2 regions of the Micrococcus sp. iso_229 genome follow, and region 1 is predicted to be linked to the other one. Evidence: predicted binding sites of a transcription regulator. Region 1 holds the regulator's gene; the other holds the start of a gene.
The links. The regulator HrcA, encoded in region 1, represses chaperone genes, less so after heat shock. The targets are predictions, from matches to a motif close to TTNGCACTCGNNNNNNNCGAGTGCNAA.
Positions count from the first base shown of each region.

Region 2: groL (chaperonin GroEL) is a predicted target of HrcA. The motif match lies at 1,967-1,993, and genes of this name have one in related genera.

Region 1 is NZ_CM176514.1:1,284,282-1,292,597, forward strand. Features, by position in the region: gene ybeY (rRNA maturation RNase YbeY) at 1-437, opposite strand, end outside; gene AC3RKA_RS06005 (PhoH family protein) at 427-1,500, opposite strand; gene AC3RKA_RS06010 (16S rRNA (uracil(1498)-N(3))-methyltransferase) at 1,541-2,302, opposite strand; gene dnaJ (molecular chaperone DnaJ) at 2,299-3,432, opposite strand; gene hrcA (heat-inducible transcriptional repressor HrcA) at 3,508-4,521, opposite strand; gene AC3RKA_RS06025 (DUF3097 family protein) at 4,691-5,551, shown strand; gene AC3RKA_RS06030 (DUF4870 domain-containing protein) at 5,646-6,065, shown strand; gene hemW (radical SAM family heme chaperone HemW) at 6,081-7,361, opposite strand; gene lepA (translation elongation factor 4) at 7,362-8,316, opposite strand, start outside.
Region 2 is NZ_CM176514.1:370,596-389,512, reverse strand. Features, by position in the region: gene AC3RKA_RS01840 (DUF4031 domain-containing protein) at 1-91, shown strand, start outside; gene groL (chaperonin GroEL) at 202-1,833, opposite strand; gene AC3RKA_RS01830 (LytR C-terminal domain-containing protein) at 2,153-3,139, opposite strand; gene AC3RKA_RS01825 (DUF3263 domain-containing protein) at 3,143-3,487, opposite strand; gene AC3RKA_RS01820 (uracil-DNA glycosylase) at 3,524-4,201, shown strand; gene AC3RKA_RS01815 (threonine/serine exporter family protein) at 4,215-6,125, opposite strand; tRNA gene AC3RKA_RS01810 (tRNA-Val) at 6,288-6,364, opposite strand; gene AC3RKA_RS01805 (S8 family peptidase) at 6,483-8,408, opposite strand; tRNA gene AC3RKA_RS01800 (tRNA-Thr) at 8,685-8,761, opposite strand; gene AC3RKA_RS01795 (DsbA family protein) at 8,872-9,744, opposite strand; gene AC3RKA_RS01790 (DUF4032 domain-containing protein) at 9,852-11,153, shown strand; gene treZ (malto-oligosyltrehalose trehalohydrolase) at 11,167-13,158, opposite strand; gene treY (malto-oligosyltrehalose synthase) at 13,155-15,635, opposite strand; gene AC3RKA_RS01775 (hypothetical protein) at 15,697-16,155, opposite strand; gene AC3RKA_RS01770 (aldo/keto reductase) at 16,214-17,257, opposite strand; gene AC3RKA_RS01765 (fumarylacetoacetate hydrolase family protein) at 17,323-18,225, shown strand; gene AC3RKA_RS01760 (NADPH-dependent F420 reductase) at 18,212-18,917, shown strand, end outside.

The DNA of each region.
Region 1 (8,316 bases):
AGGACCTCGGACACGAGCCGATCCTGGAGGCCGAACATCTCCTCGCGGTCGGCGTCCTCGAGATGGTCGTACCCCAGCAGGTGGAGCATGCCGTGGGTGAGCAGCAGAAGCAGCTCGTCGTCTCGGGAGTGCCCGCCGCGCGCGGCCTGCTCGGCGGCGACCTCGGGGCAGAGCACGACGTCCCCGAGCACGCCCTCGGCCGGCGCCTCGGGCGAGCCGGGGGTCAGCTCGTCCATGGGCAGGCTCATCACGTCGGTGGGCCCGGGCAGGTCCATCCACTCCTCGTGCAGCTCGGCCATGCGTGCGGCGTCCACGACGGTCACGGCCGTCTCGGCGCGCTCGTGGACGTGCAGGCGCGTGTAGACGTGCCGGGCCATGCGCAGCAGCGCGTCCTCGGGGACCTCGATCCCCGACTCGTTCAGGATCTCAACGGCCACGGCGGGCCCCTCCTCGCTTCTGGGACCGCTCCGCGGGTCCGCGGGCGGCGTCGTAGGCGTCCACGATGGCGCTCACCAGCGAGTGCCGGACCACGTCCGAGGAGTCGAAGCGGACCACCTCCAGGCCCTCGATCCCCTCGAGCACCTCGACGGCCTGGGCCAGGCCGGACTGGGTGCCGCGCGGCAGGTCCACCTGCGAGGTGTCACCCGTGACGACCATGCGCGCACCGAAGCCGAGTCGGGTCAGGAACATCTTCATCTGCTCGCCGGTGGTGTTCTGGGCCTCGTCGAGGATCACGAACGCGTCGTTCAGGGTGCGGCCGCGCATGTACGCCAGCGGGGCGACCTCGATGGTCCCGGCCTCCATGAGCCGCGGGATCGACTCGGGCTCGATCATGTCGTGCAGCGCGTCGTACAGGGGACGCAGGTACGGGTCGATCTTCTCGGAGAGCCCACCGGGCAGGAAGCCGAGCCGCTCGCCGGCCTCGACGGCCGGGCGGGTGAGGATGATCCGGTTGACCTCCTTGGCCTGCAGCGCCTGCACGGCCTTGGCCATGGCCAGGTAGGTCTTGCCGGTGCCGGCCGGGCCGACGCCGAAGACGACGGTGGAGCGGTCGATCGCCTCCACGTAGTCCTGCTGGTGCAGGGTCTTCGCGCGGATGCGGCGACCCCGGCCCGAGAGGATCGAGTCCAGGTGCAGCTGACCCGCGCCGCGCCCGGTGGCGGCTCCGCGGACGTGGTGGACGACCTGGCCCATCACCTCGGGGGTGACCGCCTGGTCGCGGCGGGCGATCGAGCGCAGGTCCTCGACGACGCGCCGCACCGTGGCCACGTCGGCCACCGGCCCGGCCAGGTCCAGCCGCTGGTCGCGGACCGTGACGTCCACGGTGGGGAACACGCCGCCGAGGATCCGCAGCAGGGCGTCCTGCGGTCCGAGGGTGCGGACCATGAGGTCGGCGGATTCGAACGCGACGCCCTCGTGCGCAGTGGCGGGCGGGGTCGGGGTCGTGGGGGGCACGGTCACGATGGGGCGGATCACCTCGGGGTCGCGGGGGCGGGACATCGAATCCAGTCTAGGCGTCGGTGCGCGGTCCTGCCGGGGCTCACCAGCGGCCGAGCCGGTGCTGGAGCACGGCGAGGGCGGCGGGGCCGGCCGTGGAGGCGCGCAGCACGTGCGGGCCGAGCCGCACCGGCACGGCCCCCGCGGCCACGCAGGCCTCGAGCTCGGCCGGGCCGATCCCGCCCTCGGGGCCCACGACGACGGCGATCTCGGCGGCCGCGGAGAGTCGTTCCGTCGGCACCGCGGACACCCCGTGCTCCGCGTCCTCGTGCAGCACGAGGACGAGCCGGCCGCCGTCGTCGTCCCGGACCAGCCCGGCGACCGCCGTCCCGGAGACGTGGTCCCGGACCGCGGGCACCCGGGCGCGACGCGCCTGCTTGGCGGCCGCGCGGGCCGTGTCCGCCCACTTCTGGCGGGCCTTGGCGGCCTTGGGGCCCTTCCAGCGGACGATCGAGCGTTCGGCCTCCCAGGGCACCACGGCGTCCACGCCGAGCTCGACGGCGGCCTGGACCGCCATGAGGTCCCGATCGCCCTTGGCGAGGGCCTGGACGAGCACGAGCGCCGGGGTGGGTGCCGGCTCCTCCGCCACCGCGTCCAGCCGCACGGACACCCCGTCCGGGGCGGCCGCGAGCACGGTGCCGTGGCCGAGCGTGCCCGACCCGTCGGCCAGGATCACGGCCTCCCCGGGGGCCAGGCGCATGGCCGCGGCGGCGTGGCGGGCCTCGGGGCCACCGAAGACGACCTCCACGCCGGCGCTCGCGCCGGCCAGGGCGCCCGGCTCGAGGTGGAACAGGGGGGCGGTCACAGGTTCCTCAGGTTCTCCCGCAGCCGGGCGAACATGCCCCTGGCCTGGGGTGCGCCGTGCACGACCTCCTCGCCGCGCACCTCGGCCAGGCGCTCCAGGAGCTGGCGCTGCTCGTCGTCCAGGTCGGTGGGCGTGGTGACCACCACGTCCACCTTGAGGTCACCACGGCCCTGCCCGCGCAGGCGGCCGACGCCCAGGCCCTGGAGGACCTCGACGTGGCCGGACTGCACGCCCGGGTCCAGGCTGACGGACTGCTTGCCGTCCAGGGTGTCCAGCGTGACGGTGGTCCCCAGGGCCGCGGCGGCCATGGGGACGGTCACGGTGGTGGCCAGGTGGTCGCCCTCGCGGCGGAAGGTCTCGTCCGGGCGGACCGCGATCTCCACGTAGAGGTCGCCGTTCGGGCCGCCGCCCGGGCCGGCCTCGCCGCGGCCGGCGAGGTGGATGCGGGTGCCGTCGTCCACGCCCGCGGGGATGCGCAGGGTCAGCGGCGTCCGGGTGCGGACGCGGCCCTGCCCGTCGCACTCGTGGCAGGGCGTCGGGATGACGGTGCCGAACCCCTGGCAGGCGGGGCAGGCCTCGGTGGCCATGACGGTGCCCAGCAGCGATCGCACGGGGCGCTGGATCATGCCGTGGCCGTGGCAGGTCTGGCAGGTCTCCGGCTGGGTGCCGGGCTCGCAGCATGAGCCCTCGCACCGCTCGCAGCGCACGGCCGTGTCCAGCTCAATGGTCTGCTCGCCGCCGAAGACGGCGTCGCGCAGGTCGATCCGCGCGGTCACCAGGGCGTCCTGGCCGCGGCGGGCGCGGCTGGCGGGGCCGCCGCGGCCGCCCTGGCCGGCGGCGTTCATGAAGGTCTCGAAGATGTCGGCGAAGCCCCCGAAGCCGCCCGCCCCGCCGAAGCCGCCCGGGAAGCCGGCCTGGCCGTTCTCATTGCCCGTCGTGTCGTAGGCCCGACGCCGGCCCTCGTCCGAGAGCACCTCGTAGGCGTGGGAGATGCGCTTGAACTGCTCGGCCGCCTCCGGGTCGGGGTTGACGTCCGGGTGGTGGGTGCGCGCGAGCTTGCGGTAGGCGCGGCGGATCTCCTCGGTGCTGGCGTCACGGCTGACGCCGAGCGTCTCGTAGTGGTCGGTCACGGTGGGGATTCCTCTCGGGGCGAGCGGGACGTGGGGCGGTGCGGGACGGGGCCCGCCAGGACGCGCGGAGGCGCGTCAGGTGGTCAGGATGCGGGAGAGATAGCGGGCGATCGCCCGGACGGCGGCCATGGTGCCCGGATAGTCCATCCGGGTCGGGCCGATGACGCCGAGCTTCGCCACGGCGCCGGGGCCGTAGGCGGCCGCGACCACCGAGGTGTCCGCGAGCGATCCGGCGTTCTCGGACCCGATCCGCACGGACACCCCGTGGGCGTCCTGCTCCATCTCCGTGAGCAGGCGCAGCAGCACCACCTGCTCCTCGAGCGCCTCCAGGATCGGCCCGATGGACGCGCCGAAGTCCCCCGGGGAGCGGGCCAGGTTGGCGGTGCCGGCCAGGACGATGCGGTCCTGCCGGCCGGCCTCGAGCAGGTCGTGGACGGCCGCGGCCACGAGGGCGGCGGACTGCCGGTGCTCCGGGCGGACCCGGGTGACGACGTCGTCCACCACGGTGGCCGCCGACACCGGACCGAGCCCCAGCAGGGCGTCCAGCAGGAGGCCGCGGAGCACGGACAGCTCCGCCTCGTCGACCGGCCGGTCCAGCACGGCGTGCCGCTGGTCCACCCGTCCCGTGGACAGGATGAGGACCACGAGCACCCGCGTGGGCGTGAGGGAGACCAGTTCGAGGTGGCGGATCGTGGAGCCGTCCTCGTGGGGGAACTGCGCGACGGCGACCTGCTGGGTCAGCTGGGCCAGGAGGCGCACCGTGGACTCCATCATGTGCTCGGTGTCCGTCTCCGGGTCCAGCAGGGTCCGCACGGCCCGGCGCTCCGCCGGGGACAGCGGCTTCACCTCGGAGAGGCGGTCGACGAACACGCGGTAGCCCTTGTCCGTGGGGACGCGCCCGGCGGAGGTGTGCGGGGCCACGATGAGGCCCTCCTCCTCGAGCGCAGCCATGTCGTTGCGCACGGTCGCGGAGGACACGCCCAGGGCGTGCCGTTCCACGAGCGCCTTGGAGCCCACGGGCTCGCGCAGCGCCACGTAGTCCTCCACGATCGCCTGGAGCACCTGCAGGCGGCGGGGCTGCTCCGACATCTCGGTCCTCCTCTGGTCCGTCGGGATCCGGGGCGACCCCGGAGGTGCCCCTGACTGGCACTCCGGCGGGTCAAGTGCCAATGCTACCGTCCGACCCGGGGGACGGCCCGACCGGTCCGCACGGCTTCGCTCACGGTGATCGCCCGCCCCGTTGCTACCGTGATCTCCCATGGACTGGAGCAGCTGGGGCCCCGCGGGCCACGACGACCTGACGCGCCGCCCCACCCGGACCGTCCCCGATGTGCCCGCCGCCCCCGGCACGGTGGTCGAGGACGTGGCCTCCGGGTTCACCGGGGCCGTGATCGGCATCGAGCGCTCCGGCGGCGTGCACGTGGTGGTCCTGGAGGACCGCCGCGGCGTGCGCCGCGGCTTCCCCCTCGGCGGCGGCTTCTGGATCGACGGCGAGCCCGTGACCCTGGTCCCCCCGGCCGCCGCGGCCCCGGCGGCGCCGGCCCGCACCGCCTCCGGCTCGCGACGGGTCGAGGGGGCGCGCGCCCGCACCGCCCGCGCCTCACGCATCTGGGTGGAGGGCGTGCACGACGCCGAGCTGGTGGAGAAGGTGTGGGGCGAGGATCTGCGTCTCGAGGGCATCGTCGTGGAGCCCCTGCACGGGGTGGACGACCTCGCCGGGGCGATCCGCACGTTCGCCCCCGGCCCGCGGCGCCGGCTCGGGATCCTCATGGACCACCTCGTCACCGGGTCCAAGGAGGAGCGCCTCGCGGCCGAGGCCATGCGCGTGCCAGGGGCCGCGGGCAACGTGCTCATCCTCGGCCACCCCTACGTGGACGTCTGGCAGGTCATCAAGCCCTCCGTCCTCGGCATCCCCGCGTGGCCCGTCGTGCCGAAGGGGCAGGACTGGAAGACGGGGATCCTGCGGGGACTGGGCTGGCCGCACGGGAGCAAGGAGGCCACGGGGCTGGGGTGGAAGCGGCTGCTCTCCCACGTCACCACGTACGCGGACCTCGAGCCGTCCCTGCTGGGCCGCGTGGAGGAGCTCATCGACTTCCTCACCGCCGCACCCGAGCACTGATCTCGGCGCGGCCACCGCCCGCCCGCGCTATGCTGGCCCATGCCCTGCGCCCGGTCCCCGGCGCGCGGGTCCCGCGATCCAGGAGGAGCCCCTCGTGAACACCCGCGCGCAGCCCGACGCCGGCCGCACCGGCCACGACCCGCCCGCCTGGCTCGTCTCGGCCGGCGGCCGCGGCGCCCCGCTCACGGCGAAGCAGGACCGTGACCGCGCGGCGCTGGCCCACCTCAGTCTGGCGTTCGGCGTGCTCGGCCCCCTGGTCGTGTGGCTGCTCTACCGCGACCGCGGCCCGTTCACCTCGCAGGAGTCGCGGGAGGCCCTGAACTTCTCCGGGCCGCCCACGCTCATCACGCTCCTGTTCTTCTTCCTGTCCCTGCTGCCGGTGGTCGGCCCGATCTTCGCGATCCTCGGCGCGCTCACGTGGGCCGCCATGGCGGTCTACGGCGTGATGGGCGCCTCGCACGTGTCCAAGGGCCGTCCGTTCCGGTACCCGTTCAACCTGCGCATCCTGCGCTGACCCGGGGCCGGCCGGTCAGAAGCCGGCCAGAGCCCGGACGATCGCGTCGTTGCGCAGCCGCCCCTCGAGCGTCGGGACGATGCTGCCGTTGACGGCGGCACGCCCGTCCAGCAGGCCCGCGGCGATGAGTTCGGCGATCGCCCCGCGGATCCGTGCGGCCTCCCCCGGCGTCTCCGAGACGAGCTCCGCGGTCGGGAGCCCGTCCACCGTGCGCACCGCGAGCATGATGCGCTCGAGTCGCCGCGCGTCGGCGTCGGGCCGCTCGCGGCCCACGGCGGGGGTGACCCCCGTGGCCAGCCGCTGCGCGTAGGCGGCGGGGTGCTTGGCGTTCCAGAACCGGACGCCGGCGAGGTGCGAGTGCGCGCCCGGGCCGATCCCCCACCAGTCCTGGTCCTCCCAGTACGCCACGTTGTGCCGCGCGCGGTGGACCCCGGACCCCTGCGGGTCCCGCGCCCAGTTGGACACCTCGTACCAGCGGTAGCCGGCGGCGCTGAGCAGCTCCTCGGCGAGCAGGTACTTGTCCGCCTGGTCGTCGGGATCCACGTCCGCCACCTCGCCGCGGGCCACCTGGGCCCCGAGCTTGGTGCCCTCCTCCACGATCAGCGAGTACGCGCTCACGTGGTCCGGGGCCAGGGCGACGGCGGCCTCGAGCGTGGCCCGCCAGTCGGCGAGGGACTCTCCCGCGGTCCCGTAGATCAGGTCCAGGGACACCTCCAGGCCGGCCTCCCGGGCCGCGGCGACGGCGGCGGGGACGGACTCGGGCCGATGGGTGCGCTCGAGCGTGGCGAGCACGTGCGGCACCGCCGACTGCATGCCCAGGGAGAGGCGGGTGAAGCCGCCGGCCGCGAGCTCACGGGCGTACTCCGGGGTGATGGTGTCCGGGTTGGCCTCGGTGGTGACCTCCGCGCCGGGCGCGATCCCGAACCGGTCCACCGCCGCCTGGAGGATGCGCACGAGGTCCGCGGCCGGCAGGAGCGTGGGCGTGCCGCCGCCGAAGAACACCGTGTGCAGCGGGCGGGCTGGCACGTCCGAGGACGCGAGCACGTCCGCGGCGAAGTCCAGCTCCGTGACCGCCGACTCCCAGTAGTCGCCACGACCCGCGCCGGGGCCGAGGTCGACGGCCGTGTACGTGTTGAAGTCGCAGTAGCCGCAGCGCACGGTGCAGAACGGCACGTGGACGTACAGGCTGAAGGTGCGCGCCGCGCCGTCGCCGGCGGCCGCGCGCACCCGCTGCCCGACGTCGGCCGGCAGCCGGCCGTCGTCGGGGACGGGCTCGCCGAGGGGCAGGGCGGGCACTTACTTCTTCGCCGCCTGGTCGGCGCCGGCGCCGTCCGAGGACAGGGCGGCGATGAAGGCCTCCTGCGGGACCTCGACCCGGCCGACCATCTTCATGCGCTTCTTGCCCTCCTTCTGCTTCTCGAGCAGCTTGCGCTTGCGGGAGATGTCGCCGCCGTAGCACTTGGAGAGCACGTCCTTGCGGATCGCGCGGATGTTCTCGCGGGCGATGATGCGCGAGCCGATGGCGGCCTGGATCGGCACCTCGTACTGCTGGCGCGGGATCAGCTCCTTGAGCTTGCCCGTCATCATCACGCCGTACGCATAGGCGTTGTCCTTGTGGGTGATGGAGGAGAACGCGTCCACCTGTTCGCCCTGGAGCAGGATGTCCACCTTGACGAGGTCGGCCGCCTGGTCGCCGTCGGCCTTCCAGTCCAGCGAGGCGTACCCCTTGGTGCGGGACTTGAGCTGGTCGAAGAAGTCGAACACGATCTCGGCCAGCGGGATCCAGTAGCGGATCTCCACCCGTTCCTCGGAGAGGTAGTCCATGCCCTTGAGGTTGCCGCGCTTGGCCTGGCACAGCTCCATGACGGCGCCGATGAACTCGGCCGGCACGATGATCGTGGCCGAGGCCATGGGCTCGCGCACCTCGAGGATCTTGCCCTCGGGGAACTCGGAGGGGTTGGTCACGGTGACGACCTCACGGTCCTCCCGGGTGACCTCGTAGACCACGTTGGGCGCGGTGGAGATGAGGTCGAGGTCGAACTCGCGCTCGAGGCGCTCGCGCACGATCTCCAGATGCAGCAGACCGAGGAAGCCGACGCGGAAGCCGAAGCCCAGCGCGACCGAGGTCTCGGGCTCGTAGACGAGCGCGGCGTCGTTGAGCTTGAGCTTGTCCAGGGCGTCACGCAGCACGGGATAGTCCGAGCCGTCGATGGGGTAGAGGCCTGAGAACACCATGGGCTTGGGGTCCTCG
Region 2 (18,917 bases), 910 kb from region 1:
GCGGCTGTATCGGACCGCGCCCGGCCGAGCACGCTGGGAGGCCGCCGCCCGCCGCAATCTGGCGGCGGAACGAGCCGCGCTGTCGGCCTGAGCGGGGCGCCCCGGTGCCGGCCCGGGACGCGGCGAGGCCCGCCTCCCCGGACGGGGAGACGGGCCTCGCAGGCTGGGCGCCCGAACGGGTCGGGCCGGCTCAGCGGCTGATCACATCATGCCGCCCATGCCGCCCATCGGGTCCATGCCCTCGGCGCCGGCGGTGGCCTTCTCGGGCTTGTCCGCGACGACGGCCTCGGTGGTCAGGAACAGGCCCGCGATGGACGCGGCGTTCTGCAGGGCCGAGCGGGTCACCTTCACCGGGTCGTTGATGCCGGCGGCCAGCAGGTCCTCGTACTCGCCGGTGGCGGCGTTCAGGCCGTGGCCGTCGTCGAGGGTCTTGACCTTGTCCGCCACGACGCCGGGCTCCAGGCCGGCGTTGAAGGCGATCTGCTTCAGCGGGGCCTCGATGGCGACCTTCACGATGTTCGCGCCGGTGGCCTCGTCGCCCTCGAGCTGCAGGCCGCCGAACGCCTTGGCGCCGGCCTGGATCAGGGCCACGCCGCCGCCGGCGACGATGCCCTCCTCCACCGCGGCCTTGGCGTTGCGCACGGCGTCCTCGATGCGGTGCTTGCGCTCCTTGAGCTCCACCTCGGTGGCCGCGCCGGCCTTGATGACGGCCACGCCGCCGGCCAGCTTGGCGAGGCGCTCCTGCAGCTTCTCGCGATCGTAGTCCGAGTCGGTGTTCTCGATCTCGGAGCGGATCTGGGCCACGCGGCCGGCGATCTGCTCGGCGTCGCCGGCACCCTCCACGATGGTGGTCTCGTCCTTGGTGATGACCACCTTGCGGGCGGTGCCCAGCAGGTCGAGGGTCGCGTTCTCCAGGGACAGGCCCACCTCGGAGGAGATGACCTGGCCGCCGGTGAGGATGGCGATGTCGGCGAGCATGGCCTTGCGGCGGTCACCGAAGCCCGGGGCCTTCACGGCCACGGACTTGAAGGTGCCGCGGATCTTGTTGACCACGAGGGTGGCCAGGGCCTCGCCCTCGACGTCCTCGGCGATGATCAGCAGCGGCTTGCCCGACTGCATGACCTTCTCGAGGATCGCCACCATGTCCTTCACGGAGGAGATCTTCGAGTTGACGATGAGGATGTAGGGATCCTCGAGGACGGCCTCCTGGCGGTCCGCGTCGGTCACGAAGTAGCCGGAGATGTAGCCCTTGTCGAAGCGCATGCCCTCGGTGAGCTCGAGCTCGAGGCCGAAGGTGTTGGACTCTTCGACGGTGATGACGCCCTCCTTGCCGACCTTGTCCAGGGCCTCGGCGATGAGGGAGCCGATCTGCTTGTCCGCGGCGGAGATCGAGGCGGTGGCCGCGATCTGGTCCTTGGTCTCGATCTCGCGGGAGGCGGAGAGCAGCTCGGAGGTGACGGCCTCCACGGCCTTCTCGATGCCGCGCTTCAGGGACAGCGGGTCGGCGCCCGCGGCCACGTTGCGCAGGCCCTCGCGGACCAGCGCCTGGGCCAGCACGGTGGCGGTGGTGGTGCCGTCGCCGGCGACGTCGTCGGTCTTCTTGGCGACCTCCTTGACGAGCTCCGCGCCGATCTTCTCGTACGGGTCCTCGAGCTCGATCTCCTTGGCGATGGAGACGCCGTCGTTGGTGATGGTGGGGGCGCCCCACTTCTTCTCCAGCACCACGTTGCGGCCGCGGGGGCCGAGGGTCACCTTCACGGCGTCGGCCAGGGTGTTCAGACCCTTCTCCAGGCCGCGGCGGGCCTCTTCGTCGAATGCGATGGTCTTGGCCATGTGCAGGTCCTTTCTGGACGTCGGCTTCCTACTGCTGGTGGCTGACCCGCGCCGATGCCCGCGACGGACGGCCCCTGGGGGCCTCACCGGTGGACAGGTCCTCCTCCACGGCGCCGGGCCGACCGGGGTACGGCTGGCAGTCGCGCCTTCGGAGTGCTAACCCCATTATGAGCACTCGCACCGGGAGAGTGCAAAAGGTCTGCGGTGCGGGAGGCCGCCCTTCCGCCGACGGCGGACGGCCCCCGGCAGCGCGCCTCGGGAGGCGCCCCGCCGGGGGCCGTGAGCGGTGCGCGGCCGGCACGGCCGCGCGACGGGCGGATCAGCCGGTGACGACCACCGCGACGCCGTTCACCTGCAGGTTCGGGGTCTGCATGACCGGGAAGCCGAGCTCCTTGCCGACCGCCTCGGCGGCGGCCTTGTTGGCCGAGCCGTTGTACAGGACGGTGGAGGACTGGATGCCGTAGCCGCTCCAGTTCTTCGCCTCCACCGAGGTGTAGCCGGCACTCGTGAGCCGCTGCGCGTAGGAGGCGGCGAGTCCCTGGGTGCGGGTCGCGTTGTACACGGTGACGTGGGTGCCGCGCACGGCCGCGGACTGCGCGGCCGCACGGGAGCTCGACGCGGCCGAGGACTGTGCGGCTGCACGAGAGCTCGACGCGGCCGCCGACTGTGCGGCCGCACGGGAGCTCGACGCGGCCGCGGCCTGCGAGCGCGAGGCCTCCGCCGCGGCGGCGGAACGGGACGCCTCGGCGGCCGAACGGGACGCGGCGGCGCGCGAGGACTCCGCCGCCTGGGCGGCCGCCGACCGAGACGCCTCGGCGGACTGCGCGGCGGCTTCGGAACGCGAGGCCTCCGACGCCTGTGCCTCGGCGGCGGCACGGGACGACTCGGCGGCCTCGGCGGCGGCCGCCTCCTGCGCCGCCCGCGAGGACTCGGCCGCGGCCGCGGAGCGGGACGCCTCCGCCGCGTCCTCGGACGGGGTGGCGGACTCGGACGCGGATGCAGTCGACGCCGGCGCGGAGGACGCCGAGGAGGACACGGACGAGGCCGACGTCGACGGCGCGGCAGCCGGGGCCGTCGTCGAGCTCTCGGCGGCGACGGGCGCGGAGCGGTCGCCGGTGAGCCACGGCAGGACGACGCCCACGAACAGGCCGGCGAGCAGGACGAGGCCGGCCACCCAGAGCAGCGGGCTCAGGCGGCGACCCCCGCCCGTGGCGGTCGCGCCGGCGGCGGCGAAGGACTCGCGGTGCGCGCCGCGCTGGTCCGTGTACTCGGGGACCTCGTCGAAGCGGTCGGGCTGGTAGGCCATGGGTCAGTTCTCCTGGCGGGAAGCGGGCGTGGACGGCGCCGGATCCGCGGGTCCCCTCCGGGCCCGGCTGCGGGTGCCGCGCCTGCGCAGCAGCCGCGTGACCAGCAGGGGTCGGTAGGCCAGGGCGGCCTCACGGTCCAGCAATCCGTTCAACACCTGATAATAGGCGGTCGGAGACAGCCCCAGACGCTCGCGGACGGCGTGGTCCTTGGCCCCGCCGTACCGCCAGGTGGCGGCCTCCAGGTCCAGGACCGCACGCTCCAGGTCCGTCAGCTCGTCCCGCCGCGCCCGCGCGCGGGCACCCTCGTCCGGGGCCGGATCGGGCGAGACGGGCGTGGGGTGGGACATGGCGGCCACTGTACCCACCCGGTCTACCCTCGGGGCATGGAATTCATCGCGCCCCTGGATCCGGGCTGGGAGGCGGCCCTCGCCCCGCAGGCCGCCGCGTTCGAGCAGGTCGGCGAGCGGCTGCGGGCCCGCCGGGCAGCCGGAGAGCAGGTGCTGCCCGCACCGGAGCACATCCTGCGGGCGTTCCGCCAGCCGTTCGCGGACGTCCGCGTCCTCGTGCTGGGCCAGGACCCCTACCCGACGCCGGGCCATCCGATCGGCCTGAGCTTCGCGGTGGACCGCCACGTGAGGCCGCTGCCCCGCTCCCTAGCCAACATCCACCGGGAGCTGCACGACGACCTCGGCATCACCCCGCCCGCCCACGGCGACCTCTCCGCGTGGACGGACCAGGGCGTGCTGCTGCTGAACCGCGCCCTCAGCGTGCGGGCCGGCGCACCCGGCAGCCACCGCGGCCTCGGCTGGGAGCAGATCACGGAGGCCGCGGTGCGGGCCCTCTGCGCGCGCGGCACCCCCCTCGTGGGGCTGCTGTGGGGAGCCGACGCGCGGCGCATGGCGCCGCTGCTGACGGCGGCCGGGGCCGGCGTCGTGGAGTCCCCGCATCCCTCGCCCCTGAGCGCCCACCGCGGGTTCTTCGGCTCCCGGCCGTTCAGCCGGGTGAACCGGCTCCTCGAGGTGGCCGGCGCGGATCCGGTGGACTGGCGCCTGCCCGACTGAGCCGGGCCGCCGGTCAGCCGCGCTGATGCATCACGAGCTCGGTGGGCAGCAGCGTGCCCATCCGGTCGGTGATCGGCTTGGCCAGGGTGTTGCCGAAGGCGACGCCGGCCGCGATCGCCACGACGATGACCGCGGCGTTGAAGAGTCCCTCGACGCCCAGCAGCGTGGCCCCGGTCTCCACGGTGAACCCGTAGACGGACCGGAACATGGTGAGTCCGGGAAGCAGGAACAGCATGGACGGCAGGACGATCACGAGCGCCGGGGCCGCGAGCCGCTGGGCCACCAGGCGGCCGAGGAACCCGACCGCCGCCGCGGCGACCGCGGGCACCAGCCGGTCGCTGACCCCGATCTGCTGCGCTGCCAGGTACGCGCCGAAGCCGGCCCCGGACACGAGACCGCAGGCCAGGATCTGGGGCCACCGCGACTGCTCCACCACCGCGTCCGCCATGCCCGCGGCCACCACGAGGCCCAGCAGCAGCAGCGGCGGATAGCTCAGCGTCCCCGCCTCGGCCAGGTCCAGCTGTTCGAATCCCACGAGATCCCCGATGCCCACGGCGATCATGATCCCGGCCATCACGCCGGCGAACACGAGCAGCGCGGAGAGGAAGCGGCCCGCCGCGGTCACCGGGAAGCCGTGGATGGCGTCCTGCACCGCGGTGACGAACCTCGCCGTGGGCAGGAGCATCATGATGCCGCCGGCGATCACCAGCGCCGGGTTGACCGGCAGGTCGAGGGCGTAGGCCATCAGCGCGATCACCGTGGCCGTGATCGCCCCGAACATGGTGGAGAAGATCTCCGGGAAGCGCGCCTTGTCCGCCTGGACCTTGAGCCAGAAGACCAGCCAGGTGGAGACCATGCCCAGGGCCGCGCCTGTCCAGGTCCCCCCGATGAACGGCACGAAGCAGGCCACGAACACGCCGGAGAAGAGGACCTCGAAGACGGCGGGGAACGGCTTGGGCTGATGCCGGATCTCCACGAGCCGGCGCTGGGCCTCGGCCCGGTCCACCTCGCCCGCGGCGATCTCCTCGACCAGCCGGTGGACGGCCACGAGCCCCTCGAAGTTCACCGAGGACGAGCGGACCACCCGCTGGAGGGTGAACGGTGCCTCGCCGCGTGAGGAGTCGGGCGCGTAGTTCAGGGAGATGGACTGGTTGGTCAGGTCCACCTCGGTCTCGAGGATCCCGTAGGCCTGTGTGGCCACGATGATCGAGGTCTCCACGTCCAGCGAGGCCGCGCCGAAGCTGAACATGGTCTCGCCCAGCTTGAGGGCGAAGTCCAGGGTGGTGCGGGCCTCGAGGGCCTGCGCCTCCGCGCGGCGCTGCTGCAGCGTGGAGCGCATGCGGCGCCCGTACGGCGAGGAGTGCAGGCGGTCGGCCAGCACGAGCGCCTGCGTCGGCAGGTTCTCGACGAAGACCTCGCGGGAGCGCCGGCCGCGCCGACGCCCGCGCTTCTCGGGCGGGCCCACGGGGACCACCGGGTCCGGGACGGTGATGTCTGGCGCGGGGATCACGTCCGGGGCGGGCAGGGCCCCGTCGGCCTCCGCGGGGGCCAGGACGGAGGTGGGCACCTGCTCGGACAGCGGCGGCTCGGTCAGGGGCGCGTCCGCGGTCGGCTCCGGCAGCGTCTCCGCCTCCGGCTCGGCCGATTCCTCTGGCTCCGGCTCCGGCGCCGGGGCCGGATCGGCGGCGGCGGGGCGGACCACGGGCGGCAGCGGTTCGGTGGGCTCGACGGCGACCGCGGCCGGGTGGGCCGATTCCGCCGGGTCGAGGTCGAGCAGGCCGGGGTCCTCCGGGTCGAGGTCGCCGGCAGCGGCGGCGTCCTCGGCACCGGCCGGGCGCAGCACGGGGATGAGCGTGGGGACGGCCGGGGGCTCCGCGATGCGGGGGTCGAACCGCGCCGGCTCCTGGGTGCCCTCCTGCTCCATGCGGCTCACCCTCTCCTTCCGTATGCGGGCGCTGGACGCGCCACGGCGGTGGGCCGAGCCCCGCCGCGCGTCCATCCAACCACGCCGACGCCTCCTCCGCCGGGGCCGACGGCGCCGCGGCCCGGGAACGCGAAAGGGCCCTCCCGGAGGAGGGCCCTGCTGTGGTGGATCTTACTGGACTCGAACCAGCGACCTCTCGCGTGTGAAGCGAACGCTCTAACCAACTGAGCTAAAGATCCGGGCGTCGCCCCATGGGGGTGACAACTCGAAGAACGATACCTCAGGCGGCGCCGCCTGTCCACCCGGACGATGGCCGCCCCGCGCGCGGCGGAGCGGCCATCGAGAGCCGAAGGGCGGTCAGCGCGCGGTCACGGCGACCTCGTCGATGCGGAACGTCGTGGCCGCGGAGGAGTCCTCCGTGCCGCGGAAGCGCAGCGTCACGGTCGTGCCCGCGAAGCGGGACAGGTCCACGGTGCGCGTGGCGTAGCCACCCTTGTCCAGATTGGAGTGCGAGGCGACGGTGTATGTGCCGGTGGCGCCGGTCACGACCTGGACGTCCAGGAGATCGTAGGAGCGGGAGGCGGTGGTCTCCGCGGTGTCCACCTGCAGCGCATAGGTCAGCGTGGCGCCGGAGGCCGGCACGGTGACCTTCTGCTCGACCGTCGCGGTGTTGCGGCGGCCCACGCCGTTCAGCTGGGCGAAGGCCTGACCCGAGGCGGCCTTGGCCGCGTCGGTGCGCACGAAGCCGGTCGGGGTGCCGGTCCAGCCGGTGCTGCCGGACTCGAAGCCGCCGTTGACGATCAGCGAGGCCACCGGAGCCGGCCCGGGCTCCGTCTGGGCGCCGCCGAGGGAGGAGACCGCCGCGGAGGCGTCCGCCAGGCCGGCGCCGCAGCCCGCGGAGCAGGTCACCGGCATGGAGCGGGCCGTGGACCTGAGGGTGGACTCGACCTGGGCCGGGGTGAGGCTGGGCTGCGCGGCCAGCAGCAGGGCGGCCAGGCCCGCGACGTGCGGGGTGGCCATCGAGGTGCCGTTGTAGGCGGCGTGGCCGGCCGTCGTCGGGGTGGTGGCGCCGTTGTTCACGGTCGAGATGATGTTCGCACCCGGGGCGGTCACGTCCACGGCGGAGCCGTAGTTCGAGAACGAGGCGCGGGCGCCCTGCGAGGTGGAGGCGGCCACCACGATGGTGTTCTGGCAGTTGGCCGGGCGCACATTGGCGGCGGGCTGGTTCTCGTTGCCCGCGGCCACGACGACGGGCACGCCGCGGGAGACTGCCGCGTTGATCGCGTTCTGGTAGGTGGTGCCGCACATGCCGGAGCCACCGAGGGACATGTTGATGACGTCCGCCGGGTTCGGGTTGGCCGGCACGCCCGCCACCGTGCCGCCGGCAGCCCACACGACCGCGTCGGCGATGTCGGACAGCGAGCCGCCGCACTTGCCGAGCACGCGGATCGGCTGGATCTTTGCGTTCGGCGCCACACCGACGACGCCCTGGGAGTCGGCCACGGCCGCGACGGTGCCCGCCACGTGGGTGCCGTGCCACGAGGAGTCGGAGGCGCCGGCGGTGCCGCACTCGCCGGCGGCGTACCAGTCGCCCTCGTCACGCGGATTGGAGTCGCGGCCACCGCCGTCACGTGCCGCCGCGCTGTCGGAGATGAAGTCGTAGCCGGGCACGACGTTGCGGTCGAGATCCGGGTGGGAGGTGATGCCGGTGTCGATGACGGCCACGGTCGCACCGGAGCCCGTCGTGCGATCCCACGCCCCGGGGACCCGCATGCCGTGGGTGCCGGTGAAGCCCCACTGCTGCGAGTAGAGGGCGTCCACGGGGCTCAGGCCGGTGGCGGTGAGGATCGCGTCCGGCTCCACGGCCTCGACCGCCCCGGAGGCCTTCAGGTCGGCCATGAACTTCGCGGACTCGGCCTGATCCAGCTTGCGGTCCGCCGTGATCACGCGGGAGCCGAGCGCGGTCTCACGCAGCTCCTTCACGGAGACGCCGGCCTCCTTCGCGGCCTTGCCCCAGGCGTTCGCGCGGCCCTTCGCGTGGGCGTTGGCGGCGGTCTCCTTGTAGGTGACGATGAAGGAGTCGTAGCCGTCGGCGTTCGGGTCCTCGACCTGCGCCGCCGCCAGGGGCGAGGCGACGGTCGGGCTGGCTGCCGGTGCGGCGGGGGCGGCGCCGGAGGGGGCCGCGAGCGCGGGGGACGAGGTCAGCGTCCCGCCGGCGAGGACGGCGCCGGCCACGAGGGCGCCGATGCGGCGGCGGGTGCTGCGGGGTGTGGAGGACTGCACGGGATCTCCTCGGAGTTCGGGGCCACCGGATGCGGATGCCCGAGGGACTCGGGCCGGGGTGACTGAGATCACGGTAAGGTCACGATTCCGTCACGGCGAGGCCGCGGGCCGAAGTCTGGCGGATAGTCGAGGCATCTCTGGCGGTTCCGCCAGCCGGACCTGGCGGATGGCCTCGGACCGGCACAGCGGAACCCCAGCGTCAGCCCACGCCGGACACGACGACGGCGCCGCGCCCTCCCGGCGGAGGTGCGCGGCGCCGTCGGGCCCGCGGTGGGGTGGAGCCCCCTGCCGGATTCGAACCGGCGACCTGCTGTTTACAAGGCAGCTGCTCTGGCCAGCTGAGCTAAGGAGGCCTGCGGCCGGCACCTGGGGGTGCCGCGGCCAGCCCTTCCAGCGTACAAGGCCCGGGCGGACGACGCGGGGCGCCCCCGTGTGGGGACGCCCCGCGGGCCTCGGCGCCGGGTCAGCCGGCGATCTTGGCGCCCGCCCAGTCGGTGAAGGTCTTGTCCTCGCCGTCGAGGGCCCAGTTCTTGCCGTCCACGAACACGGTCGGGGTGCCGGCCACGCCGGCGACGCGCGCCTGGCGGGTGGTGTGCTCGACCGCGGAGCGGAACGTGCCGTCCTCGACGCAGGAGGAGATGTCCACGCCGTGCTCCTGCGCGAGCTGGATGAGCGCCGCGTTGTCCAGGCCCTTGCCCTGGTGCTCGTCGTAGGCGGCGAACAGGGCGGTCACGAAGCCGTTGTAGGCCTCGGGCTTCTGGTCCGCCACGCAGTACGCGGCGTTGGCGGCGCGGGCCGAGTAGTTCTGGTTGTTCGGGGCGCTCAGGAAGTCCACCATCCGGTAGTCGACCGTGACCTCGCCCTGCTCGAGCCACTGCTCGATCTGCTCCGCGTTGGAGGACTCGAAGTCGGCGCAGTGCACGCAGTTGAAGTCCGCATAGAGCACGATCCGCGTCGGCTCACCGTCACCGCGGGCCTCCGTGTTCGGCAGGGTCTCGGGCTGGGAGCTCTCGGCCTGCTTCGGCACCTCGATCTTCGAGGGGTCGACCTCACGCTCTCCCGCGCCCTCCGCCAGGCCCGTGGCCGAGGTCAACTCGATGCCGCCCTGCTCGTTCGCCGCGGCCGGGATGGGGCCGGCGGCCGCGGCGTCGTCGCCGTTGCGGGTGAGCGCGAACGCGACGACGAGGCCGATCACGAGCACCGCCGCGAGGACCGAGCCCCAGATGACGCCGGTGCGGCGGCGGCGGTCCTTCCTGCGCTGCTCTTCCTGGATCTGGCGGGCACGCGCACGGGCGTCCGTCGCCGAGGTGTGCGAGCCTGACGTGTTCCGGGCCAAGGGTCCTCCTCGTGGGGCAGTCGGTCCGGGTCGAGCACCGGAGCCGGCGGGCAGCGGGCGCGCCGCGCCAGGCGAGCATAGCGGCCCTGTCTGGAAGGATCGTGACCATGGACACCGTCGAGACCCCCTCCCCCGTCGATCGACTGACCATCACGGGCGCCCCGTCGGGGGACGCGACCGAGGACCCGGCGACGTCTCTGCTCGCCCTGCCCTGGGCGCTCCCCCTCGAGACGTGGCCGCGGGAGGTGCTGGCGGCCCTGCCGCGGGGCATCTCCCGTCACGTGGTGCGCTTCGCCCGGATGGGCGGGGGCATCGTGGCGGTGAAGGAGACCACGGAGGAGCTCGCGTTCCACGAGTACCGGCTGCTGCGCCGGCTCGAGCGGAGCCCGGCGCCGTCGGTGGTGCCGGTGGCCGTGGTCACCGGACGCACGGAGGACGACGGCACGCCCCTGCCCGCCGCCCTCGTGACCCGGCACCTGCGCTTCTCCCTGCCGTACCGCGCCGTGTTCTCGGAGCGCCTCGAGCGCCGCACCCTCGTACGCCTCATGGACGCGCTGGCGACGCTGCTCGTGGAACTGCACCTCGAGGGGTTCTTCTGGGGTGACGTCTCCCTGTCCAACGTCCTGTTCCGGCGGGACGCGGGCGGGTTCGCCGCCCATCTGGTGGACGCCGAGACCGGCGAGCTCCGGGAGCGGCTGTCCAACGGCCAGCGCCAGCACGACCTGGACGTGGCCGCCGTGAACGTGGGCGGTGAGCTGCTGGACCTGCAGGCCAGCGGGCTGCTGGACCCGGAGGTGGACCCCGTCACCACGCCGGACCTGCTCGTGGCCTCCTACCGCCGGCTGTGGGACGAGCTGACCGGGCCCCTGCTGTTCCCCCGCGCCGAGCCGTGGCGCCTGGACCGCCGCGTCCGCCGCCTGCAGGAGCTCGGCTTCGAGCTGGCCGAGTACTCACTGCGCGCCGCCGACGCCCCCGGGATGATGATCGCCCGGCCCGTCGAGATCCACGCGGGCTACCACCGCCGTCGGCTGACCCGCCTCACGGGACTCGAGGTCCAGGAGAACCAGGCCCGCCGGCTGCTCGTGGACATCGAGGCCGCCCGCCGGGAGTGGGACCCGTACATGGACATCGAGGGCGCGGCGCACCGCTGGGTGGTGGAGGTGTTCGACCCCGTGGTCCGCTCGGTGCCCCTCGAACTGCGTGCCAAGCTCGAGCCCGCCGAGGTGATGCACCAGCTCCTCGAGCACCGCTGGTACCTCTCCGAGGCCCGCGGCCAGGCCGTGCCCCTGCAGGAGGTGGTGGACTCCTACGTGGACACGGTGCTGCGGGCCCGCCGCGACGAGGACGCGGTGGCGCTGCACCCCACGACCACCATGCTGCGCGCCGTCCCGCCCGCGGACGAGGACTGACGCCGCCCGCGGCTCAGCGGCGCAGGAGCAGGAAGCCGGGGGCCGGGACCGCCGCCGGCACCGTGCCGGGGCCGAGGGGGCCGTCGTCGCCGTGGCCGGCGAGGAGCTCGGCCCGCGTCAGGTCCGCGGGCACGGGCAGCGGCTCCGCGCCGAGGGCGACGAGCAGGACGACGTCGGCGTCCGCGCCGGCGCGGGTGAGGCGCACGTGGCGCCGGGCGGCGTCCACCTCGGCCCGGACACGGTCGCGACGAGGGTCGGTGAGCTGGGGCAGCGTGCGGCGCAGGCCGATCAGGGTGCGGTAGGCGGCGAGCACGCGCACCCCGCGGCCCTGGCCGTCCGCGCCGCCCGTGGCCTCCGCCCAGTCCAGCACCGCCGCGTCCCGCGTGGCGGGGTCCTGCGGGTCGGGGACGTCGGCCGGGTCCCAGCCGTGAGCGGCGAACTCGCGGCGTCGTCCCTGCCGGACGGCGTCCCCGAGCTCGGGTTCGCGGAACGAGGTGAAGAACGGCCACGGCGTCGACGCGGCGAACTCCTCGCCCATGAAGAGCATCGGCACGTGCGGGCCGGTCAGCAGCAGGGCGGCCTCGGCCGCGAGCGCACCCTCGGACAGGGCGGCCGCGGTGCGGTCGCCGCCGGCGCGGTTGCCCACCTGGTCGTGGTTCTGGATGCTGGCCACCCACGCATGGTTCGGGACGGCGTCCGGCACGGGGCGCCCGTGGTCACGGCTGCGGAACGTGGAGCGGGTGCCGTCGTGGAAGTAGGTGCGCTCCATGACCTTGGCCACCGCCTCCAGCGGGGCGAAGTCCGCGTAGTAGCCGTGGGTCTCCCCCGTCGCGGCCACGTGCAGGGCGTGGTGGACGTCGTCGTTCCAGGCCGCCGCGAGGCCGAGCCCGCCGGCCTGGCGGGGCAGCACCAGGCGCGGGTCGTTGAGGTCCGACTCGGCCAGGAGCGGCACGGGTCGGCCGGCACGGGCCGCGATCCCGTCCGCGAGCGCGGCCATCTCCTCGAGCAGGTGCACGGCGCGGGCGTCCCGCAGGGCGTGCACCGCGTCGAGGCGCAGCCCGTCCACGCGCATCTCCTCGAGCCAGAAGCGGACGTTGTCCAGGACGAACCGGCGCACCTCGTCCGAGTCGGCGCCGTCCAGGTTCAGGCCGTCGCCCCAGCCGGTGCCGCCCGGGCCCAGATAGGGCCCGAACACCGGCAGGTAGTTGCCGGAGGGGCCCAGGTGGTTGTGGACGACGTCCTGGACCACGCCGAGGCCGGCGGCGTGGGCGGCGGCCACGAAGCGGCGGTAGGCGGCGGGGCCGCCGTAGGACTCGTCGACGGCGAACCATGCCACCCCGTCGTAGCCCCAGTTCCGCGGGCCGGAGAAGGAGTTCACGGGCAACAGCTCGACGTGGGTGACCCCGAGGTCCGTCAGGTGCGGCAGGCGGGCGATGGCGGCGTCGAGGGTCCCCTCGGCCGTGAAGGTGCCCACGTGCAGCTCGTAGAGGACGGCGCCGCGTAGGCCGCCGCCCTGGGGCGCGGTCGGATCGGACTCCACCCCGGGCGGCCCGGCCCAGCCCTCGTCGGGCCATGCGACGGCGCGGCCGGCGACGTCGCGGCGGGAGGGCCCGTGGACCGTGTCGGGCTGGCGTCGGGAGCGGGGGTCCGGCACGGGGTCCGCCCCGTCCACGCGGTAGCCGTAGCCGGGGTCGGCCGGCGGCTGGGCGGCGTCGAGGCAGAGGGCGGCCAGCGGGTCCTCCGTGGGCGTCCACCAGCCTCCGGCGGCGGGGTCCATGGCCACGACGGCGGCGACGGGCCAGCGGTCCTCGGCGTCGTGCAGGGCGCCGGGCTCGGTGTCGACGAGGACGAGGTCGACGCTCTCGGCGTGCGGCGCCCATACGGCGTAGGGGACGGCGCGCGCGGCGTCGACGGCGGCCCGCTCGGCCGCGGCGGGGTCCACGGGGTCGGAGCCGATCGGGTGCAGGCCCGGGGCGGGGGCGTCGGCCGGACGGGGCTCGGTCACGGGGCGGTCCTCTCTCGGCGGTCGGACGGGGCGTGCGCCGGGACGAGCAGCGCGACGGGCAGGGTGCTGAGCAGTTCGTCGAGGCGCACGGCGCCGCGCGCGTCCGGGTGGACGGGGTGGCCGGTGACGGCGTCCTCCCACCGCCCCGCCGGCACGGTCACGACGGTCTCGCCCCAGCCGCCCGCGGCCGCCAGGCGGACGGGCCAGCGGGTGGCCACGGCGAGCGCCCCGCCCCGGTCGAACGCGATCGCGTGGTCGGCGGCGGGGCCGGAGACGTCGAGCGGGCGGTGGCCGGTGAACAGCTCGGGCCGGTCGCGGCGGGCGCGCAGCACCGCCGCGACGACGGCCAGCTTGGCGGCGGCGGGGTCGTCGAGGCCGGGTGTGTGGCCGGCGTCGAGGCGGTCCAGCAGGTCGGCCCGGGCCGCGAAGTCCACGGGGCGGCGGTTGTCCGGGTCCACGAGGGTGGGGAAGGGCACCTCCGTGCCCTGGTAGACGTCGGGGACGCCGGGGGCGGCGAGCTGGACGAGCTTGTGGCCGAGCTGGACCACGAGGCCGGGCTCGGCGATGCGGTCCGCGACGGCCTGCAGCACGCCCCGGGCAGGCCCCTCGGGGGAGGTGACGGCGGCGGCGAGCGCGGCGAGCCGGGCCTCGAACTCGGGGTCCTGGTCCGTCCAGCTGGTGGCCAGGGCCGCCTCGCGGGAGGCCTTCTGCAGGAACCCGAGGATCCGCTCCTCCTCCGGTGCGGTGCCGTCCGTGGGCCAGACGCCCACGATGGACTCCCAGAGCAGCCGCTCGGCGTCGGGGTGGCCGAGCGGGTGGAGGCGCGTCAGCTCGGCGAGCTCGGCGGCCCAGCGGTCGGGCTCCTCGGCGAGCACGGCGATGCGGGCGCGCACGTCCTCGCCGCGCTTGGTGTCGTGGGTGCTCAGGGTGGTCATGGCCGTCGGCCAGGCGGCCTGGCGCGCCTGCTGGGCGGAGTGGAAGTCGGCCAGGGACAGGGCGACGTGGGAGGGGTCTCCGCCGACCTCGTTCAGATTGGCCCACCGGGTGTACCGGTAGAAGGACCGGTCCTCGACGCCCTTGGCCATCACCATGCCGGAGGTCTGCTGGAACCGGCGGGCCACGGGCGAGTCCGGGTCGGTCAGCTCGGGCCGCAGGTCGCCGAGCACGTCGGCGAGGCCCGGCTCCGCCGCGGCCGCGTCCGCCAGCGCGCCCTCGAGCACGGCCAGGCCCACGGGCAGGTAGGTGCGGTACACGGGCAGGCGGGCGAGCACGGCGGCGAACGCGGCGGCCACGTCCTCATCCGGGTGGGCACCGAGCGCGTGCACGGCGCGGACCTCCCGGACCAGCCGGGCGGTCTCGGCCGCGAGGGAGCCGGTGGCCACGTCGTGCTTGGCCCGCACCACGGCCTCGTCCCATTCCCGACGACGGCGCGCGTCCTCGGCCGCATCACCCGCGGCCTCGGGATGCATGAAGACGCGTTCGACCTCGCCGAGCGCGTCGTAGCCGGTGGTCCCGTCCACGGGCCAGTCCGCGGGCAGCGCCTCGCCGGGCTCGAGGATCTTCTCCACCACGAGGTAGCCCTCCGGCAGGACGTGGGAGCGCAGGCGCCGCGCGTAGCCGGCCGGGTCCGCCAGGCCGTCCGGGTGGTCCACGCGCAGCCCGTCCACGAGCCCTTCTCGGACCCAGCGGGCGGGTTCGGCATGGACGGCGTCGAAGACCTCGGGCTCGTCCACCCGGACGCCCGCGAGCGTGGTGACGGTGAAGAAGCGGCGGTAGTTCAGCTCGGCGTCGCCGCGGCGCCAGCCGACCAGCCGGTAGTGCTGGCGGTCGTGCACGGCGCGGGCCAGGCGGGCCTGCTCCGCGGTCGGCTCCTTCGCCGGGTCCGCCGCCGCGAAGACCTCCGCGGCGCGCAGCCCGGTCTCCGCCTCGGCCGCCTCGAGCGATCCGGGGGCGAGGGGGTAGACGGTGTCCCAGTAGCGCAGACGGCCGCCCTCGGCGTCGACGACGAGACGGTCCAGTTCCGCGTCCGCGTCCCCGTCGGGACCGTCTCCCAGCACGGGGATGAGCAGGGACCCGTCGCCGGCCGGCCAGTCCACATCGAACCACGCCGCATGCGCCGCCTCGGGACCGTGGGTGAGCACGTCCCACCACGCCGGATTGGCCTGGGGCGTGGCCACGCCCACGTGGTTCGGCACGATGTCCACGAGCACGCCCATGCCCGCCTCGTGCGCGGCGCGCGCGACCGCGTCCAGTCCCTCGGCCCCGCCGCGGGCGGCGTCCAGCCGCGTGGGGTCCACGACGTCGTACCCGTGGTCGGAGCCGGGCTCGGCCTCGAGCAGCGGCGAGAGGTAGAGCCAGTCCACACCCAGGCGCCGCAGATAGGGCACGAGCCCGGCCACGGACTCCAGCGGCAGATCCGGGCTCACCTGGAGCCGGTAGGTGGACGCGGGGGCGGGACGGACGGTCGAGGTGCTCACGCGGCGACGCTAACAGAGGCCCCCGACGCGGCATCAGGCCCGACGGGCCGGGGCGGGAAGGTCAACGCGTCTCGACCGGACGGGCGAAGATGTCCTCCCCCACGACGGGCTCGCCCGAGGACTCCAGCAGGATCATCTCGTCGCGCAGCACGCTGCCGTCGGCCTGGGTCAGATCGGCCACGAAGCCGGGGCCGGACTGACGGATGCGGTCCACCGCGGTGTAGCCGTACTTCGCCTCGAGGTTGCCGCGGAACGCGTCCAGACCCTGGACGTGCAGGACGGCGCCCGTCGCGCCGAGGGCGACGGCGGCCGCGAGCGCGACAGCCCCGACCCCGCGCTGGGTGCGGGTGTCCTCGAGGAGCCCGATCTCCGGGTTGCGGCCGTGGGTCGCGGCGAAGCGCCGGTGCCGCCGAGCACGCCACAAGCCGACGACCACGAGCGTGCCGCCGACCACGAGGGTCAGTGAGGCCAGCCAGTAGAGGATCCAGGGAGTCACGAGGTCCACGTTCGCAAAGTCCATGCCCCAGTGTGACACAGGTCTCACTCCGGCGGGAGGGCGCGCGGCCGGTCGCGCCTCGTCAGGGCAGGCCGGCGCCCCGCGCCGCGGTCCACAGGCGGTGCCACTGCGCGGAGTCCATCGCCTCGGCCGCGGCAGCCGCCTCGGCGCACGCGGCGACGCGCTCCGGGTCCTGGGTGCCGATCACGGGCCGCACGCCCCACGGCAGGCGCAGCAGCCAGGCGAGCACCACGGCCTCCCGGCTGACGCCCAGCTCCGCCGCGACCTCGCCGACGACGCCGGCCGCGCCGTCGTCGCCGGAGCTGAACCGGCCCTGCCCCAGCGGACCCCAGGCCTGCAGCTCGATCCCCTCGGCGGCGCACACCGGGCCGAGGCGCCCGGCGTCGGCGTCCGCGGGGGCGTCCGGGTGGTTGGCGAGCACGACCGCCTCCACGAGGGTGCGGTGGTGCAGGCCGAGCTCGACCTGGACGCACGCCAGCCCGGTCCCGTCCGCCGCCTGGCTCTCGAGCTCGCGCTGGAACTCGAGGACGCGGCCCACGCCGAGGTTGGAGACGCCCAGCTTGCCGACCAGGCCCGCCTCCCGCGCGTCGAGGAAGGCGCGCACGGTGTCGGCCACGGGCGTGAGGACGTCGGGCCGGTGGATGATCAGGGTGTCCACGCGTTGCTCGCCGAGGCGGGCGAGCGAGCCCTCCAGCGAGGCGCGCACATGCTCGGGCGAGGAGTCGTAGCGGGTCAGGCGCCGCCCGGCCGGGTCTGACTCGTGCAGGACGATCCCGCACTTGGTCTGCACCTTCAGGGCGGAGCGCTCCTCGTAGGGCAGCTCGTGCAGCAGCCGTCCGACGGTCTCCTCGGAGCGGCCGGCCCCGTAGATGTCCGCGGTGTCCAGCAGGTCGACGCCGGCCTCGATCCCGGCGCGCAGGGCGCGGCGGGCGCGCTCCACGGCCGCCTCGACCTGCGCGTCGCCCGCTGGCCCCTCCGGCCCCGCCCCCGGATCGGCGTCCGGGGGCGGCGGGGGAACGGACCCCCAGGCCATGGTCCCGAGCACGATCGGGGTGGCCGGGGTCGGGTCGAGGTCGAGCGGCGGATGCGTGGGGGCTGTGCTCATGGCCTCACCGTCTCACGTCCGCCCGCCCCGGGTCCGGACCCGCCGCCCTGTGATGGGATGGGCCCATGAAGCTCGCCACGTTCCGCCAGCCCGACTCCGACGCCGCCTACCCCGGCGCCACGTTCGCCGCGGTCATCACCTCCGTGCACCCCGAGGACCCCGAGGTCGCCGTGCGCGCCGTCGCCCTGCCGGACTGTCGCGACGTCGGCGAGTACCTCACCGCCACGCCGGAGGAGCAGCGGGAGATGGTGGAGGGCGCCCTCCGCGCGGCGCAGGCCGACCGGTCCCTCCTGCTGGACACCTCCGGCCTCGTCTACGACACGCTCGTCCCCTTCCCCACCAAGGTGTTCTGCGTGGGCCTGAACTACACGAACCACATCGACGAGACGGGCCTGGAGCGCCCCGAGCATCCGACGCTGTTCGCGAAGTTCCCGCAGTCCCTCACGGGCGCGCTGGACCCGATCGAGGTTCCCGAGGAGGACCACCGGGTCGACTACGAGGGCGAGCTGTGCATCGTGGTCGGGGAGCCGGGCCGACGCATCGCCGCCGAGGACGCCCCCGAGCACATCGCGGGCTACGCGGTGGCCAACGACATCTCCATGCGCGGCTTCCAGGGCCGCACCTCCGAGTGGCTGCAGGGCAAGGTGTGGGAGGCCTCGACGCCCGTGGGTCCGTGGCTGGTCACCCCGGACGAGTTCCCGGCGGATGCGCGCGTCCTCACGCACGTCAACGGCGAGCTGCGTCAGGAGGACCGGGTCGCCGACGTCGTCTTCTCCCCCGCCGAGCTGGTCTCCTACGCCTCGCAGCTGATCACCCTGAACCCGGGTGACCTGATCCTGACCGGCACGCCCGCGGGGGTCGCCCTGGCCCGCCGGGACGCCGAGGGCCGCCGCCCGTGGCTGCGTCCCGACGACGTCGTCGAGGTGGAGATCACCGGGCTGGGACGCCAGCGCAATGAGCTCGTCTGAGGCGGCGGCACCGGCGCATGCCCTGCCCCGCGTCGTCGGCATCCTCGGTGCGGGGCGGGCGGGCACCGCGCTGGCACGGGCGATCGCGCGCATCCCCCGCCTCTCCCCGGGCACGGCCGCCCCGCGGGTGATGGTCGCGGGCACGCGGCGCCCCGCGGCGGTCCAGCGCCACCTGGCGATCTACGCTCCCGAGGCCGTCGCCGTGTCGGCCGAGGACCTGGCGGCGGAGGCGGAGCTCGTCGTCGTGGCCGTGCCGCGCGAAGCGCTCGACGACGTCGACCCGCTCACCCTCGCCGGGCCGGCCACGCGCGCCGTGGTGGACCTGACGAACACCTGGGGGGACGAGCCGGTCCCGGCGTGGCTCGACGACGACGGCGCGCCGGGCACAGTCCGGATCGCCGAGCGCTGGGCCGCCGCAGGGCTGCGCGTGCCCGTCGTGCGCGCGTTCTCGGAGATCTCGCATCACGACCTCGGAGATGCCGGGCGTGCCACAGCCCCGCTCCGCGCCCTCGCGGTGGGCACCGAGCCGGCCGACGCGACGGCCGACCCGGCCGCGGTCGCCGCCGCGCGCGACACGGTGATCGCCCTCGTCACCGCCATGGGCTTCGACGCGGTCCCCTACACGGGCCTCGACCGGGCCGGCGTCCTCGAGCCGGGGGCGGCGGGGTTCGGCACCGCGCACGACGCCGGCC